Regions from separate parts of the Streptomyces sp. NPDC047453 genome, predicted to be linked through region 4. Evidence: riboswitches for the same ligand, from Rfam matches in the RefSeq annotation. Region 4 holds a riboswitch; each other region holds the start of a gene.

What was found. A riboswitch is a leader RNA that binds a small molecule or an ion and turns the genes downstream of it on or off. The one in region 4 is predicted to bind cyclic di-AMP.
Region 1: it holds a riboswitch for cyclic di-AMP, as region 4 does, so the genes downstream of both, ABZ818_RS13965 (NlpC/P60 family protein) here and ABZ818_RS01935 (NlpC/P60 family protein) in region 4, are expected to answer to the same signal.
Region 2: it holds a riboswitch for cyclic di-AMP, as region 4 does, so the genes downstream of both, ABZ818_RS17900 (M23 family metallopeptidase) here and ABZ818_RS01935 (NlpC/P60 family protein) in region 4, are expected to answer to the same signal.
Region 3: it holds a riboswitch for cyclic di-AMP, as region 4 does, so the genes downstream of both, ABZ818_RS07140 (transglycosylase family protein) here and ABZ818_RS01935 (NlpC/P60 family protein) in region 4, are expected to answer to the same signal.

What each region holds. Positions count from the first base shown of each region.
Region 1 is NZ_JBEYTS010000012.1:55,552-59,756, forward strand. Features, by position in the region: gene ABZ818_RS13965 (NlpC/P60 family protein) at 1-1,866, opposite strand, end outside; cyclic di-AMP (ydaO/yuaA leader) riboswitch at 1,875-2,049, opposite strand; gene ABZ818_RS13970 (response regulator transcription factor) at 2,276-3,022, shown strand; gene ABZ818_RS13975 (HAMP domain-containing sensor histidine kinase) at 3,025-4,137, shown strand.
Region 2 is NZ_JBEYTS010000017.1:106,886-111,090, reverse strand. Features, by position in the region: gene ABZ818_RS17910 (GNAT family N-acetyltransferase) at 1-1,074, opposite strand, end outside; gene ABZ818_RS17905 (HPr family phosphocarrier protein) at 1,251-1,532, shown strand; gene ABZ818_RS17900 (M23 family metallopeptidase) at 1,725-2,480, opposite strand; cyclic di-AMP (ydaO/yuaA leader) riboswitch at 2,493-2,653, opposite strand; gene ABZ818_RS17895 (pitrilysin family protein) at 2,886-4,205, opposite strand, start outside.
Region 3 is NZ_JBEYTS010000005.1:82,909-87,113, forward strand. Features, by position in the region: gene eno (phosphopyruvate hydratase) at 50-1,336, opposite strand; gene ABZ818_RS07140 (transglycosylase family protein) at 1,594-2,298, opposite strand; cyclic di-AMP (ydaO/yuaA leader) riboswitch at 2,303-2,470, opposite strand; gene ABZ818_RS07145 (transglycosylase family protein) at 2,659-3,735, opposite strand; gene ABZ818_RS07150 (cytochrome P450) at 3,959-4,205, opposite strand, start outside.
Region 4 is NZ_JBEYTS010000001.1:426,926-431,130, reverse strand. Features, by position in the region: gene ABZ818_RS01940 (bifunctional [glutamine synthetase] adenylyltransferase/[glutamine synthetase]-adenylyl-L-tyrosine phosphorylase) at 1-990, opposite strand, end outside; cyclic di-AMP (ydaO/yuaA leader) riboswitch at 1,305-1,485, shown strand; gene ABZ818_RS01935 (NlpC/P60 family protein) at 1,493-2,722, shown strand; gene ABZ818_RS01930 (hypothetical protein) at 2,927-3,274, opposite strand; gene ABZ818_RS01925 (hypothetical protein) at 3,420-4,205, opposite strand, start outside.

The sequences.
Region 1 (4,205 bases), on a different contig from region 4:
TATCGCGCTGTGGATGGCCCGCGGACCCGCGAAGAAGATCGACTCCTCGCGTATCGACGCGCCCGGACTCGGGGCGTGGACCATGGTGCCGTTGCCCGCGTACAGGCCCACGTGGCTGACCTCGCCGTAGAAGAAGATCAGGTCCCCCGGCTCCAGTTCGGCGAGCTGGACCGCCGCGCCGGAGCCGACTTGTTCGTGGGTGGTACGGGGCAGGGCCACGCCGGCGGCCCGCCAGGCGGCCTGGGTGAGACTCGAGCAGTCGTAGGAGCCCGGACCGGTGGCTCCCCACACGCACGGCTTGCCGATCTGGGCGCGGGCGAAGGCCAGCGCCTTGGCGGCCTTCCGCTCGTAGGCCGAGACCGGGCTGTCGCCGACGCCGATGCCGGAGCCGGTGGCGGGGTCGGGGCTGGTGGCGGCTCCCACCTCCACCGCCGCTCCAGGGCCGCTGGCCTGGCTGGCGTCGAAGAGCGAGTTGCCGTCCAGCGGCGGGGTCGTGTCGAACAGTCCCGTGGCGTGCTGCTGCCACTGGGCCGCCTCCGGCTGAGGCGCGGGCCGGGGCTCCTCGGCCGGGCGCGCCCCTACGGCGGCGGGCGGTGGCGCGCTCTGCTGCGCGGCGTGCCGGGACAGCATCTCGCCGGCCCGGGCGAGCTTGTTCCGCATCTGCTCCTCGGCGGGCCGCTGCACCGCGGCCTGCCGGTGGCGGGCGACCGGGACACCCGCCCCGCCGACCGCCTCCCGCCCCGCCTCGGCCATGCCCGCAAACCCCGCGACGGGGCCCGCGGGCGGAGTCGCAGCGCTCGGGCTTCCGGTGCTGAGCACCTCCATGGCCCCGGTGGCCGACGCCTCCAAGGCTTCGGCGGATAGCGCCTCCATGGTGCCGGAGGGGGGTGCCTGCATGACGTCGGCGGGGAGGACTCCCATGGTGCCGGTGGGCGAGGTGGGTAGCACTCCCATGTTGCCGGTGGGGGGCGGCTGCATGATGCCGACGGGGAGGGCTCCCATGGTGCCGGTGGACGGCGCTTCCATGGTTCCCGTCGGGAGGACCCCTGTGGTCCCGTTCGGCAGCGAGTCCATGGTGCCGGTGGGCGGGGGCTGCATGGTCCTGCTGGGCAGTGCTCCCATGGTGCCGGTGGGCGGTGCCTGCATGGTGTCGGCGGGGAGGACTCCCATGGTGCCGGTGGGCGGCGGCTGCATGGTCCTGCTGGGCAGTACTTCCATGCTGCCGGTTGGTGGCGCCTGCATGACGTCGGCGGGGAGGACTCCCATGGTGTCCGTGGGCGGCTGCATCGTCCTGTTGGGGAGTACTTCCATGGTGCCGGTGGGCACCGGTCCCGCCGTCCCGGTGGCCGGCGGTTCCATGGAGCGGGCGGTCAGTTCCGCCACGGAGGAGACGGCCGCGGCCGCGGTGGGTGCGGCGGGCAACTCCGGTGGGGGCGTGGTGTCCCGTACCGCCGCCGGCAGTTCGGGTACCGGGCCCGCGGGGCCGGCGGTCAGCTCCGGCCGAGGCGCCCTGCCCGCCTCGAGGCCCAGTCCCTCGCGGACATCCGTCGGACGCCTACTCGACGCGGTGTCAGAGGAGTTGGCCGGATTGGGCATACGGTCCGGCGGCAGGACCGCGGGCATGGTCGGACCCAACTGGGCGCGCCCCACGTCGAACCACTTCCTGGCCACCCGGTCGAGCGCCGGATCCGATCCCCCGGAACCGCTCCAGGCAGCCGAACCGCGCCGCGTACGTGCGCTCTTGCTCATCGCGCGGGTGGCGTTGAAATTCCCCGTGGCGTTCTCCGCCTGGTCGTAGAGGCTGCTGATCCGCTGCTGGACCTCGGCGCGGCTGGGCCTGTCGTCGCTCGGTCGTTCCCGCGTCAAGAAAGGCGCACTCCTCCCATGGGCCGCCTACCGGTTCTGCTCTCGGCATCGGGCGGACGTTCTGTGGAAGGCGTGCCCTACGGCCCTTGTCCGGAGGGACAGTTGAGCCGCTTCATCCCGAGGTTGGTCGGTTCCCCGGCTCCGGCCGCTGTGGGGGCGTACCGGACTCGGCGGAGGTCGCACGATCCGACGCGACTCGCCGGAGGCAATCGTGCGGCCTGGTCGTCAACTTAGCGAACATGTGTGCCTGGTGTGAAGATTGAAGCGTGGAATGTCCGATACGTATTCGTGACCTTCCCCTGAGGTGCCTCACGCTCGTCCGGCCCGCGTTCCTTACGGAATGCGGACGTCCGAGGGCGGGGAGGGCTCGAGGGCGGCGTGGGTGTGGGGATGGTGTCAGGCTGGGGGCATGCAGGAGTCGTACGAGCCCACGGGTGCCGGGTCCGGCGAGCGGCGGCCGGCCGGGGCGGCGCGGGTGCTGGTCGTCGAGGACGATGCCACGGTCGCCGAGATCGTCTCCGGCTACCTGGGCCGCGAGGGCCATGTCGTCGACCGCGCCGGGGACGGGCCGACCGCGCTCGCCCGGGCGGCCGCCCACTGGCCGGACCTGGTCGTGCTCGACCTGATGCTGCCGGGCATGGACGGCCTCGAGGTGTGCCGCCGGATGCGCGGGCGCGGCCCGGTGCCGGTCATCATGCTCACCGCCCGCGGCGACGAGGACGACCGCATCCTGGGTCTGGAGGTCGGCGCCGACGACTACGTCACCAAGCCGTTCAGCCCCCGCGAGCTCGTCCTGCGGGTGGAGTCGGTGCTGCGCCGCACCCGGCCCGCCACCGCGCCGCGGCCGCTCGCCGCGGCCGGACTCGCCGTGGACCCGCCCGGCCGCCGCGCCACCAAGGACGGCGCCGAACTCGCGCTCACCCTCCGCGAGTTCGACCTGCTCTCCTTCTTCCTGCGCCACCCCGGCCGGGTGTTCAGCCGCGAGGACCTGATGCGCGAGGTGTGGGGGTGGGACTTCGGCGACCTCTCCACGGTCACCGTCCATGTCCGGCGGCTGCGCGGCAAGGTCGAGGACGACCCGGCCCGGCCCCGCCTCATCCAGACCGTGTGGGGCGTCGGCTACCGGTTCGACCCCACCGGACACGAGGGGAGCTGACGGTGCGCGACACCCTGTACATCGCCCTGTACGCCTTCCTCGGCGCCGCCGTGGCGGGTCTGGTCGGCGCGGGCGCGCTGCGGCTCATCCGGCGGCGCTCGCTGACGGCCTCGCTCGCCGTGGTCGCCGCCGTGGCGGTGGGTGCGATGCTGACCGGCACCCTGGCCGTGGCCCAGGCGATGTTCCTGTCCGCGCACGACCTGTCCGTCGTCACCACCGTCGTGGCGATGGCGGCGGTGGTGTCCCTGGCCACCGCGCTGCTCCTGGGCCGCTGGGTCGTCGCCCGCAGCCGCGAGCTCGCCCGCGCGGCCCGCTCCCTCGGCGACGGCGGCGGCTTCGCCGCGCCCCACGGTCCGGCGACCGCCGAACTTGAGTCGCTGAGCCGCGAGTTGGCGACCACCAGCGCCCGGCTCGCCGAGTCCAGGGAGCGCGAGCGCGCCCTGGAGACCTCCCGCCGGGAACTCGTCGCCTGGATCTCCCACGACCTGCGCACCCCGCTCGCCGGACTGCGCGCCATGTCCGAGGCGCTGGAGGACGGGGTGGCCGCCGATCCGGACCGCTACCTCCGGCAGATCCGCACCGAGGTGGAGCGCCTCAACGACATGGTGGGCGACCTGTTCGAGCTGTCCCGCATCCACGCCGGCTCCCTGGCCCTCACCCGCTCCCGGATCTCCGTGTACGACCTGGTCGGCGACGCCCTCGCCGGGGCGGATCCGCTGGCGAAGGAACTCGGCGTCCACCTCGTGGCCGACCACGTCGATCCGGTGCCGGTCGAGGTGGACGGCAAGGAGATGAGCCGCGTGCTGGGCAACCTGCTGGTGAACGCGATCCGCCGCACCCCCGCCGACGGCACGGTCGCGGTCGCCGCCGCACGGTCCCCGGGCGGGGTCGTCCTGTCGGTCACGGACGGCTGCGGCGGCATCCCCGAGGAGGACCTCCCGCGCGTCTTCGACACCGGCTGGCGCGGCACCAACGCCCGCACACCCCCGGGGGGAGCCGGCCTGGGCCTGGCCATCGTCCGCGGCATCGTCGAGGCCCACCAGGGCCGGGCCGCCGTACGCAACATCCCGGGCGGCTGCCGCTTCGAGGTGACCCTGCCGGCACGGGAGGCGTGAGCCCCACCAGCCCCCATCAGCCCCATTAGCCCCCGTCAGGAGGGAGCCCCGCCCGCCGCCTCCCCGCC
Region 2 (4,205 bases), on a different contig from region 4:
CAACTCGGGGGCGAGGGAGGCGTTCAGCCGGACGTCCGGCGAGGTGTTGATGATCCCGAAGGTGTTGGGCCCGATGATCCGCATGCCGTACGTGCGCGCCTGCCGCACGAGGGCGCGCTGCCGCTCGCGTCCCTCGGGGCCGCTCTCCGCGTAGCCCGCGGAGATCACGACGAGCCCCTGCACCCCGTGCTCGCCGCACTCGGTGACGGCGTCCGGGACGCGCTCGGCCGGCACGGCGACGACGGCGAGGTCCACGGGCCCGTCGATGTCCCGCACCGAGCGGCGGGCGGGCACCCCGTCGATCTCCCGGCAGTCCTCGCCGAAGGCCCGGTTCACGGCGTGGAGCCGGCCTGTGAACCCGGCGTCGCGGATGTTGTCGAGGATGCTGCGGCCCACGCCGCCGCGCGTGCGGCCCACGCCGATGACGGCGACCGAGCCGGGCACCAGGAGCCGCCGCACCGACCGCCCCTCGGCCCGCTGCTCCCGTGCGCGCTGCACGGCCAGCGACCGGTCGGTCGGCTCGATGTCGAACTCCAGGTGTACGACGCCGTCCTCGAAGCTGCGCTTCTGGACGTACCCGGCGTCCGTGAACACCTTGATCATCTTGGTGTTGGCCGGAAGCACCTCGGCGGTGAAGCGCCGGATGCCGCGCTCGCGGGCGACGGCCGCGATGTGCTCCAGGAGCGCGGAGGCGACCCCGCGTCCCTGGTGGGCGTCCTGCACCAGGAAGGCGACCTCGGCCTCGTCGGAGGGCGCCGAGGCGGGCATGCCGTCCGCGCCGATGCGGTCGTAGCGCACGGTGGCGATGAACTCGCCGCCGACCGTGGCCGCGAGTCCCACCCGGTCCACGAAGTCGTGGTGCGTGAAGCGGTGGACGTCCTTCGCGGACAGGCGCGGGTAGGGCGCGAAGAAGCGGTAATACTTGGACTCGTCCGACACCTGTTCGTAGAAGCTGACCAGACGGCCGGCGTCATCGGCGGTGATGGGGCGGATCCGTGCGGTGCCGCCGTCGCGCAGCACCACGTCCGCCTCCCAGTGGGCGGGGTACTCGTGCCGGTCCGGCGAGGTCTGCATGGGCCCCAGCGTACGGCTCGCGTCCGACAGCGGCGCGAGGCAGTCTGTGGAGGACACACGTCGGACCGAGGCCGCGGTCCGACGCCACCCGGGGCGGCGCACACCCCCGCTCCGGGCTCGCTCCACGTGTGGAAAACTGGTCTAGACAACCCTGATCACCCGAAGGGCAGCAACACATGGCTGAGCGCCGCGTCAACGTCGGCTGGGCCGAGGGCCTCCACGCCCGCCCCGCCTCCATCTTCGTCCGGGCCGCCACGGCCTCAGGCATCCCCGTGACGATCGCCAAGGCCGACGGGACGCCCGTCAACGCGGCCTCCATGCTGGCCGTGCTCGGCCTCGGCGCCGAGGGCGGCGAGGAGGTCGTCCTGGCCTCCGACGCCGACGGCGCGGACGCCGCGCTGGACCGGCTGGCCAAGCTGGTCGCCGAGGGCCTCGGGGAGCTTCCCGAGACCGTCTGACCGGCAGGACCGCTCCTGCGCCGAAGCCGTGCCGCCCGGACGGGGTGGCACGGCTTCGGCGTGCCCGGCGTGCCCGGCGGGCCCCCGGAACACCGGAAGGGAACACGGTGGGGAACACCGGAAGCCCCGGCTCGGGAGCCGGGGCTTCGGGTGTTTCGCGTGACGCGCCGGGCGGTGTGCCGGCGCGGGAGGTCAGATGGTGAGGCCGTGCCGGCGGAGGTAGGCCACGGGGTCGACGTCGGAGCCGTAGTCCGGGGACGTACGGGCCTCGAAGTGCAGGTGCGGTCCGGTGACGTTGCCGGTCGCGCCGGACAGGCCGATCTGCTGGCCCGGGACGACCTGCTGGCCCATCGAGACCCCGATGGACGACAGGTGTCCGTACTGGGTGTACATGCCGTCGGCCATCCTGATCACGACCTGGTTGCCGTACGCCCCGCCCCAGCCGGTCTCGACGACGGTGCCGATGCCGACCGCGTGGACGGTGGTGCCGCTCGCGGCGTGGAAGTCGATGCCGGTGTGGGTGCCGGAGGTCCACAGTGAGCCGCCGGTGCGGTAGCCGGTCGATATGTAGGAGCCGAGGATCGGCGTCACGAAGGCGTTGAGACGCTTGCGTTCGGCCTCGCGGGCGGCGCGCGCCTTGGCCTCGCGCTCCTTCTCGGCCCGTTCCGCGGCCTTCTTGCGCGCGGCCTCCTCGGCCTGCTTGCGCGCGGCGGCCCTGTGCTGGGCGAGGGCCTGGGCGTCGATCTTCTCGGCGACGCTGTCGCCGATGGTGACGACCGGGGTGAGGCCGGTGTCCTCGGGGGCGGGGTCCTCCGCGGCGAGGGCCGGGGCGGCGAGGGTGCCGATGACGCCGGTGGTGGCCAGGGCCGCGACGCCCGCCGCACGGGCGGTGGTGCGGTGCATCCGGCTCGGCCGGCGGTGCTTCCCGGCGGCGCGGGTGAACGCCATGGAGACGTGGGTCCTTTCCTTCCCTCTCGCCTACCGGGTTAGCTGACGGGTTCGGAGCAGGAAGGTCTCCTACGGCCCCCTCGCGGCGTGCGCGGGTGTCCGATTCACCCCAGGGACGGTGGGTCCCCGGCTCCCCCGGCTCGCGCCGTACGGGGACTCAGCGATGGCTGTCCGGTGCCGCGGACGCGGCGCACTGCCCGACGAACAGACGGACCGACGCTAAACGGGGCCGCTTTCCATTCCCAAACGGATCAGATGTTTTGTAGCGCATACCACAGGGCAGACAGGCAACCTCCCCCTCAATTCGGACATCGTGGGGCCCTGGTGACGCTTCGGTCACCAGGGCCCCACGCGCGCGTGTACCGTTCGCCGCGCGTGCGGCGGCGCGGCGGCGCGGGGGTACCTCTACTCGGCCGCGACGACGATGACCCGGCCGGCGCCCAGGGCCTCGACGGGCTCCTTGATCTGCGCCGCGTCACCGACGAGGACCGTCACCAGCCGGTCCACGGGGAACGCGTTGACGACGGCCGCGGTCGCCTCCACCGTGCCGGTCGCGGCGAGCTGCTGATAGAGCGTCGCCTGGTAGTCGTCGGGCAGGTGCTGCTCGACCTGGTCAGCGAGCGTGCCCGCCACGGCGGCGGCCGTCTCGTACTTCAGCGGCGCCACGCCGACGAGGTTCTGCACGGCGACGTCCCGCTCGGCGTCGGTGAGGCCCTCGGCGGCGAGCTTGCGCAGCACCGTGAACAGGTCGTCCAGGGCCGGGCCGGTGTTCGGGGTGTCGACCGAGCCGCTGATGGCGAGCATCGCGGCGCCCGACCCGTCGGGGGCCGACCGCAGCACCTGGCCGAACGCCCGCACCCCGTAGGTGTAGCCCTTCTCCTCGCGCAGGACGCGGTCCAGGCGGGAGGTGAGGGTGCCGCCGAGGCAGTAGGTGCCGAGCACCTGGGCGGGCCACACGCGGTCGTGCCGGTCCGGGCCGATCCGGCCGATGAGCAGCTGCGTCTGCACGGCACCGGGCCGGTCCACGATGACCACGCGGCCGGTGTCGTCGGCGGTCACCGGCGGCACGGGCCGCGGCTTGGCGGGCGAGCCGGTCCAGGCGCCCAGGGTCCGGCCCAGCAGCTCGTCGAGGTCGACGCCGGTGAGGTCGCCGACGACCACGGCAGTGGCCGTGGCCGGACGCACGTGCCGGTCGTAGAAGGAGCGGACGGCCGCCGAGTCGATCGCGCCGACCGTGTCCTCGGTGCCCTGGCGCGGACGCGACATGCGCGAGCCGGCCGGGAAGAGCTCCTTGGACAGCTCCTTGGCGGCGCGGCGGGCCGGGTTGGCCAGCTCGTGCGGGATCTCGTCGAGCCGGTTGCGCACCAGGCGCTCGACCTCGGATTCGGCGAACGCGGGCGCCCTGAGGGCGTCGGACAGCAGGCCGAGCCCCTTGGCCAGGCGGGAGGCCGGGACCTCCAGGCTCAGCCGTACGCCGGGGTGGTCGGCGTGCGAGTCGAGGGTGGCGCCCGCGCGCTCCAGCTCGGCGGCAAACTCCTCGGCGGAGTGCTTGTCGGTGCCCTCGGAGAAGGCCCGCGCCATGATCGTGGCGACGCCGTCCAGGTCGGCCGGCTCCGCGTCCAGGGGCGCGTCCAGCAGCACCTCGACGGCGACGACCTGCTGGCCGGGGCGGTGACAGCGCAGCACCGTCAGGCCGTTGTCCAGCGTCCCGCGCTCGGGCGCGGG
Region 3 (4,205 bases), on a different contig from region 4:
AGCCCCCGGGGCGGCTGGGCCCTCGGAACGGCTGAGCCCTCGAAGCGGCTCAGCCCTTGAAGCGCGGGAAGGCCGAGCGGCCGGCGTACACCGCGGCGTCGTCGAGGATCTCCTCGATGCGCAGCAGCTGGTTGTACTTGGCGACGCGCTCGGAGCGGGCCGGGGCGCCGGTCTTGATCTGGCCGCAGTTGGTGGCGACGGCCAGGTCGGCGATCGTGACGTCCTCGGTCTCGCCGGAGCGGTGGGACATCATGCACTTGAAGCCGTTGCGCTGGGCCAGCTCGACGGCGTCCAGGGTCTCGGTGAGCGAACCGATCTGGTTCACCTTCACGAGCAGCGCGTTGGCGGCGCCGTCCTCGATGCCGCGGGCGAGGCGCTCGGGGTTGGTGACGAACAGGTCGTCGCCGACGAGCTGGACCTTGTCGCCGAGCTTGTCGGTGATGACCTTCCAGCCGGCCCAGTCGTCCTCGAACAGCGGGTCCTCGATGGAGACGAGCGGGTAGGCCGCGACGAGCTCCTCGTAGTACTCCGTCATCTCGGCGGCGGAGCGCTCCTTGCCCTCGAAGACGTACTTGCCGTCCTTGTAGAACTCGGAGGCGGCGACGTCGAGCGCGAGGGCGATCTGCTCGCCGGGGGCGTAGCCGGCTTCCTTGATCGCCTCGAGGATGAGGTCCAGGGCCTCGCGGTTGGAGCCGAGGTTCGGAGCGAAGCCGCCCTCGTCGCCGAGGCCGGTGGACAGGCCCTTGCTCTTCAGGACCTTCTTCAGGGTGTGGTAGACCTCGGTGCCCCAGCGCAGGGCCTCGGAGAAGGACTCCGCGCCGATCGGGGCGATCATGAACTCCTGGATGTCCACGTTGGAGTCGGCGTGCGAGCCGCCGTTCAGGATGTTCATCATCGGCACCGGCAGCAGGTGCGCGTTCGGACCGCCGAGGTAGCGGAAGAGGGGGAGGTCCGAGGCCTCGGAGGCGGCGTGGGCGACGGCGAGGGAGACGCCGAGGATGGCGTTGGCGCCCAGCGAGCCCTTGTTGTCGGTGGCGTCCAGGTCGAACATGGCCTGGTCGATCAGACGCTGCTCGGTGGCGTCGTAGCCGACGAGCTCCGGGCCGATCTGCTCGATCACGGCGAGGACGGCCTTCTCGACGCCCTTGCCCTGGTAGCGGTTGGGGTCGCCGTCACGGAGCTCGATGGCCTCGAAGGCACCGGTGGAGGCACCGGAGGGGACGGCGGCACGACCGGTGCTGCCGTCGTCGAGGCCGACCTCGACCTCGACCGTGGGGTTGCCTCGGGAGTCCAGGATTTCCCGGGCTACGACGACGTCGATGGACGGCACGAGCATCTCCTTCTGGGATGTGACGCTGGAAGTGCGGGGCGTGAGCCTTGCGACTAGAGCCTAACCGTCCCGGGGCGGCGACCGGCCGACCGACCGCCTCGTGGACAGAGTGACGGTACACATTGTTCCCACTCGGAACAAAGGAGGAGGGGAAGGTTCGGGAACGGCCGGGCGTGCGGGAGACGAAAAACCCCGCCCCGGCGCGTAGGGGGGAACGCGCCGGGGCGGGGAGCCCTGGAAAGCGCCGAGGGCGGGACGGGCCCTTACTTCAGGTGGAGCTGCTGGCCCGGGTAGATGAGGTCGGCGTCGTCGACGATGTCCTTGTTCAGCTCGAACAGCTTCTTCCAGCCGCCCTGGACGCCGTGCTCGGCGGCGATGGAGCTGAGGGTGTCGCCGGAGACCACCTTGTACTCGCCGTCGCCCTTCTTGACCTTCTCGCCGGTCGGCGTGGTGACGGTCTTGCTCGGGGCCGGACGCGTCGCGGAGCGGTTGGCGGCCTGCTGCTCGGTCGAGCGGGTGGTGGTGCTCTTGGCGGAGCTGCCGCCAGAAGAAGACGAAGAAGGAGACGAGGACGCGGGGGCGCTGCCGGTGTAGGCGGCGCCGGACAGGCCCCTGCCGCAGACCGGCCAGGCGCCCTTGCCCTGGCCCGCGAGGACCTTCTCGGCAACGGCTATCTGCTGCGACTTGGAGGCCAGGTCGGCGCGCGACGCGTAGGCGGTGCCGCCGTACCCGGCCCAGGTGGAGTTGGTGAACTGGAGGCCACCGTAGAAGCCGTTGCCGGTGTTGATGGACCAGTTGCCGCCGGACTCGCACTGGGCGACCGCGTCCCACTCGGAGGCGGTGGCGGCGGAGGCGTCGCCGACCGCCATCAGCGGGGCGGCGACGGCGGCGCCGGCGACACCGGCGAGCGCGATGACACGGGTGGTCTTGGACGTACGACGGTGCTTGCCCTTGCTGGAGAACAGCATGGTGGGATCCCCTCACCGACGCCTGCGAGGTGAGCTGTCGGGTTCGGGCCGGTTGAGTTGCCCGGCCGTGCCTCGTGCGTGAGGCACGGCTCCACCCCTAGCCGCTCCGGTCAACTGCCGGGCGCGGCACTTACCTTGGGTCCCCCGCTCCTGCCCACGGCGCTTGACGCGACGACTGTTCCCGTACGGCCGCTGGCAGGATTCGGCGTTGCGGCAGCCGGGGCTCGCGGTGACGAGCGGTCACGACCGTAGGCACGCGCTCCGCCGAATTCCAAAGACGATCAGGGCTTCTGAGAGTCATCCCACACTTTCACCGAATGGGACATTCAGTGCGAAGTGGGGCGTGAACTCCCGCTGCCTTTAGGGCGTTTCGGTAGGGAGATTCAGGGTCTGACCGGCGGAGATGTAGTTGGGGTCGGACCCGATCGCCCCCCTGTTCGCCGCATACAGCGCATCCCATCCACCCTGGAGGTCAAGGGAGTCGGCGATGGACTCGAGTGAGTCGCCGGCACGGACGGTGTAGGAGTCGGCGACGACGGCGCGCGTGACGCCGCCGCGGGAGGCGTGGCGGCCGGAGGACGCGGCCGCGTGACTGTCGGCCGGGTCCTCGGCGGCACTGCCGCCGCGGTGCCGCCCACCGCCGAGCACCCCGGTGTCGAGCGCCCCGGTGTCGACCAGGGTCGAAGTGCCGCCGACCTGCCCCCAGTTGTCCGTGCCACTCGGCTGCGGCGTGACCGAGGGCGAGGCGTCGGGCGACTGGGACCCGCTTGCGGCGACATCGGGGGACGTGTCGGACTTGGCCGGGTTGCCCTTCTCGGCGGGCGAGGACGGCGAAGGGGAGGACGTGGTGGGGGACGCGGTCGGCGAGCCAGAGGAACCGGAGGAATCAGCCGGACCCGGGTCGGTATCCGGCGAACCGGACGAACCAGTCGAACCCGACGGATCGCTCGACGATGCCTGTGACGAGTCGGACAGACCGAGGTCGTCCGTGAGGGACTTTCCGGACGAGTTGGAGGCTCCGGATGAATTGCCCACACCGGTGTCGACCTTCGCCGCCCCGGACTTCTCGTTGAGCCCGGAGAGCAGCCCGCACGTCGGCCAGGCACCGGGGCCCTTGTCGGCGAGCAGCTTCTTGGCCACGGCTATCTGCTGGGACCGGCTGGCCTGGTCGGCGCTCGAGGCGTAGTCGAGGCCGCCGTACTTCTCCCAGTCGTCCTGCGTCAACTGAAGGCCGCCGTAGTAGCCGTTGCCGGTGTTGGCGCTCCAGGCGCCGCCACTCTCGCACTTGGCCACCTTGTCCCACGCGTTGCCGTCGGCCGCGCTGGCGCCGCCGGCGCCGATCAGCGGGATGGCGATGGCGGATCCGGCCACTCCGGCGGCGACGAGGAGGGCCGGAGCCTGACGGGGCCGACGGTGACGACCGTTCCCGGAGAGCATACGGAGACCTTTCGTGCGACAGCGGTGACCCGCGTGGCGACCGCAGACTCGGCGCCACGCTGATGGGTGAAAGTATCGGCTGACGATCGCTTGTCACAAGTTCATGCCGCACAGATCACGTGAAGATCACACCGTTGAACATGTGTCACCTTCGTGCCCGTCATTGGGTAGGCGTGGAGCGGCGGCAGGCGCCTTTTCCTGCCTTGTCCGGCTTCCCTGTGACTTACCGACCGGGTGTGAACCGCACCGGCAGCGTCCGCAGTCCGCGCATGATGAGCCCGCCGCGCCAGCGCAAGTCGGCTGGATCTGTGTCCAGTTGCAGGTCCGGGAGCCGGGTGAGGAGGGTCGCCAGCGCGGTCTGGCCCTCCAGACGGGCGAGCGGTGCGCCGAGGCAGTAGTGGATGCCGTGTCCGTAGCCGAGGTGTTGATTGTCACGCCGCCCGAGGTCGAGGACGTCGGGGCCGGCGAAC
Region 4 (4,205 bases):
GTTCTCGCGCTCGGCGGCCTGCCAGACCAGCGGGCCGAGCGCGGCGATGTACTGGCCGCCCAGTTCCAGGTCGCCGGCCACCGGGCGGGCCTTGAGCAGCGCCTGGAACTCCCAGGTCTTGGCCCATCGCTGGTAGTAGGCGACATGGCTGCTGAGGGTGCGCACCAGCGGCCCGTTGCGGCCCTCGGGCCGCAGGTTGGCGTCGACCGGCCAGATCGAGCCCTCCACGGTCGTCTCGGAGCAGATCCGCATCATGTGCGAGGCGAGCGCGGTCGCGGCGCGCAGAGCCTTGACCTCGTCGGCGCCGTCCGCGGCCTCACCGACGAAGATCACGTCGACATCGGAGACGTAGTTGAGTTCGTGGCCGCCGCACTTGCCCATCGCGATCACCGCGAGCCGGCACAGCGCGTCGTCCTCGGGCGCGGCGGCCCGCGCGAGCCGGAGCGCGGCGCGCAGAGTGGCAGTGGCGAGGTCGGCCAGCTCGGCGGCGGTCTCGGCGACATCCGTGGTGCCGCACACGTCGCGGGCGGCGATGGACAGCAGGCAGCGCCGGTAGGCGACGCGGAGCGCGACCGGATCGCCGGCCTCGGCGAGCCCGTGCTCGAACTCCTCCACGCCCGGGTGCAGGTCGCGCGGCTCGTAGGTGACCAGCGCCCGCCAGTCGCCTGCGTGCCGGGCGAGGTGGTCGCCGAGGGCGGTGGAGGCGCCGAGCACGCCGAGCAGCCGGTCGCGCAGCGGTTTGGCCGCTATCAGCGTGTCGAGCAGCTCGCGGCGGGCCTTGGACTCCGGCTGAGCCTCCAGCAGCCGGACCAGCCCGCCCAGCGCGAGATCCGGGTCGGCTGTGGCGCCCAGCGCCTCCAGCAGCACCGGATCGTCCCTCAGCGGCGCGAGCTCCGGCCCGTCCAGCAGCCGCTCTGCGTCCGAGGCATGGATGAAGCCGTGCCGCAGCAGCCGCGTGAAGGTACTGCTCCTGCGCCCCGGCGCCGTCATCCCGGCCTCCCGTCGGATCAAGCCCGTCCTGGCCAGAGCCTATCCGGACTCCCGGTCCTGAGCCCTGACGGCGGTCCCGTTTTCCGCGCCGGTCGGAGGTCGTCGGGGAGCTCCGGAAACGGGGACACCCGCCGCCCACCGCACGTACGGTCCGACGGTCCCGAAAACATCGGAGTGCAGCCAACCGTATGCGTACCGTGAAAGTCACGAAAACGTAGCGGACATATCACGCACCAACCTTCACAGCAGTCACAAGCGTTGGCTAGCGTGCCCGGCGGGCACCCCGTACCCCCGCCGGCGAACAACGCCGGGACGGGTGGCCTGCGCCGAATCCGGTGCGCCTCACGGCAGCCGGAGCCGGGGACCCACTCATCCCTGGGGTGAATCGGTCCCGTTCGCGTGTCCCCCACAGCGCGCACGGGACGGTAGGGCAGCCCTTCCGACCACCCGCCCGAACCCGACAGCTAACCCGGTAGGCGGTCTATGGAAGGAGGCGCCACCCTTGGCGTCGCACCGCAAAGCCCGGACCACGGCCACCCGGATCGCCGGACTGCGCACGTCCCCGGCCCTCGGTCTGACGACCGCGGCCCTCACCTCCGTGGCGCTGCTGTCCCAGACGGCGAACGCCGCGCCCGCGCAGCCCCGGAAGCCCAGCCTCGAAGAGGTGCAGAAGAGAGTCGACGACCTCTACCACCAGGCCGGAGTGGCCACCGAGAAGTACAACGAGGCCAAGGAGAAGACCGCCACGCAGCGCACACGCGTGAACGGCCTCCTCGACGACGTGGCGAAGCGCACGGCGAAGCTGAACGAGGCGCGGCGCGAGCTCGGCATGTTCGCCGCCGCCCAGTACCGCACGGGCGGGATGTCCGGCACCGCGACGCTGCTGCTCGCGAAGGATCCCCAGCAGTACTTCGACCAGGACCATCTGATGAGACAGCTCACCGAGCGCCAGAAGAAGGCCGTCGACGACTACCAGACCGCGCAGCTCGCGACGACGAAGAAGCGCACCGAGGCGACGAAGATCCTGGAGTCGCTGACAACCTCGCAGGACGATCTGAGGACCAGCAAGCTCGACGTCCAGACGAAGCTCAGCGAGGCGCGCCATCTGCTGTCGACGCTGACCGCCGAGGAGAAGGCGCGACTGGCGGCGATCGAGAAGAAGAAGCAGGAGATCGCCCGGCAGAAGGCCGCGGAGCTGGCCCGCCGGCAGGCGGCGGAGGAGGCGGCGGCGGCCGCGCAGAAGCGCAAGGAGGAGCAGGCGGCCAAGAGCTCCGACGCGAAGGCGAGCAGCGGAACGGGCACGAGCTCGGGATCGAGCACGGGCTCGGGCACGGGTACGGGCGGGGGCACGAGCACGGATGCCGGATCGAGCACCGGCTATGCCGCCAAGGCCGCCAAGGTCCTCGACTTCGCGCGGGCCCAGATCGGCAAGCCGTACGTGTGGGGCGCGACCGGCCCCGGTTCGTACGACTGCTCCGGGCTCACGCTGGCCGCCTGGAAGTCCGCCGGAATCTCGCTGCCGCGCACCACCTGGAGCCAGGTGGAGGCCGGCACGACCGTCCCCGTCTCCGAGGCCAAACCCGGCGACCTGGTCTTCTTCTACAACGACATCAGCCACGTCGGGATCTACATCGGCAACGGCATGATGATCCACGCGCCGCGCCCGGGCACGAACGTCCGCGAGGAGTCGATCTACTACATGCCGATCCACAGCGTCGTCCGCCCCGCGTAACGCGCGCCGGACACCCCGGTGCCGGCACCGGCATCGGACATGAAAGGGCCCGCACCGGGGGGTGCGGGCCCTTTCATGGGACGGCGCCACGCAGGTCCAGGGCACCACGATGAAGATGTCGGCCACGGTGACCAGCGGTGCCAGTGGGTACGCAGGTGCAGGCCACGCCGGGCACCACGTCGGTCGTCGCCCTCGTACGGCATGTCAGGCCCTCCGCCGCACGCGGGAGCAGAGCGTGAACACGGCCATGGCGACCACCAGCCCCGCCGCGGTCGCCGTGGTGTCGGCGAGCAGCCGGTCCAGATGAGGTCGCAGCCGGTCGACCGAGGTGAACACCACGACCGAGCCGGAGACCGTGGCCACCAGACCGGCGCCCCAGTGACGGTGCCTGTCGTAGAACCACCGGCCCAGCACCATCACCGGTGGTGCGGCCACCGGGAACTGCCGCTCGTCGAGCAACTCCAGAGCGGCCCACGTGAGGGCGAGCACCACCACGCACCCCGCCGCCACCCTGGCCGCCTCGGCCCACATCACCGGCCGGTCCCCGCTCACCACGACGCCTTCCGCCCTCCCCCTCCGCGCCGTCGTGCCCACGGCGTCCCGCCGACGGCAATTGAGCCACACCCGTCCCTCCACGCGCCATACCGTTCCCCAGCACGATCAGCGGTCGCGGCAAGCACGGCGATGAGCAATGGGCTCAGGACGCGCCCTGAAGCTGGCTCTCCAGCTGGGAGACCTCCACCGACTCGTTGGCGGACGGTGTCGCCGACGGGATCGGCTTGTCATAGTCGGACAGGGTGAAGGTCAGATCGGTGCCGTTGCCCTTCTGGGTGCCCCCGATCAGGTATGGCTTGCCCTGCGTCGCCACGTAGTACGTGGCCGCCCTTCCGTCCACCTTCCCGGTCAGCGGGATGGCCTTCATTCCGTTGAACGTGGTCTCGGTGCCCTTCTTGACGTCCGTGAACGGCGCGACGCCGCCGAGGGGCTTCTGGAAGACCTTGATGCTGCAGACGTCGGCCAGTTTCTTGAAGATCGCGTCGTTGGTCGTGCCATGGATGTACCGGTTCTTGAAGCGCTCCGCGCCTGCTGTGCCCTCGCTGCCGGGGACCTTGGTCGTCTTCCAGAACGTAGCGTCGGGTTTCATCCATGCTTCGGTGCCGCGCTTGACGATCTGGAAGCTGCCCTGGGTGCCCATGGCTATCGAGCCGGTGCAGCCGGCCTGGTCGTACGAGAGGTCCGCCGAGCTGGGCCGATTGCCTTTCTGGGCGTCTGACCCCGTGTCCTTCAGCGCGATACGGACGGACTTGGCGCCGAGCAGGGCTTGGTGCGCCTGGTGCCGGATCTCCTTCGGTGACTTGTCCGCGATGCCGTTGCCACCGTTGCCGTCCGATGAGTAGCCGGAGATGAGGAGAAGGATCGCGTGCGTCGTGGCGGGTGCGGCCTGGGCGGCGGCGCCGCCGCCCAGGAGCGCCCCTGCGGCGGT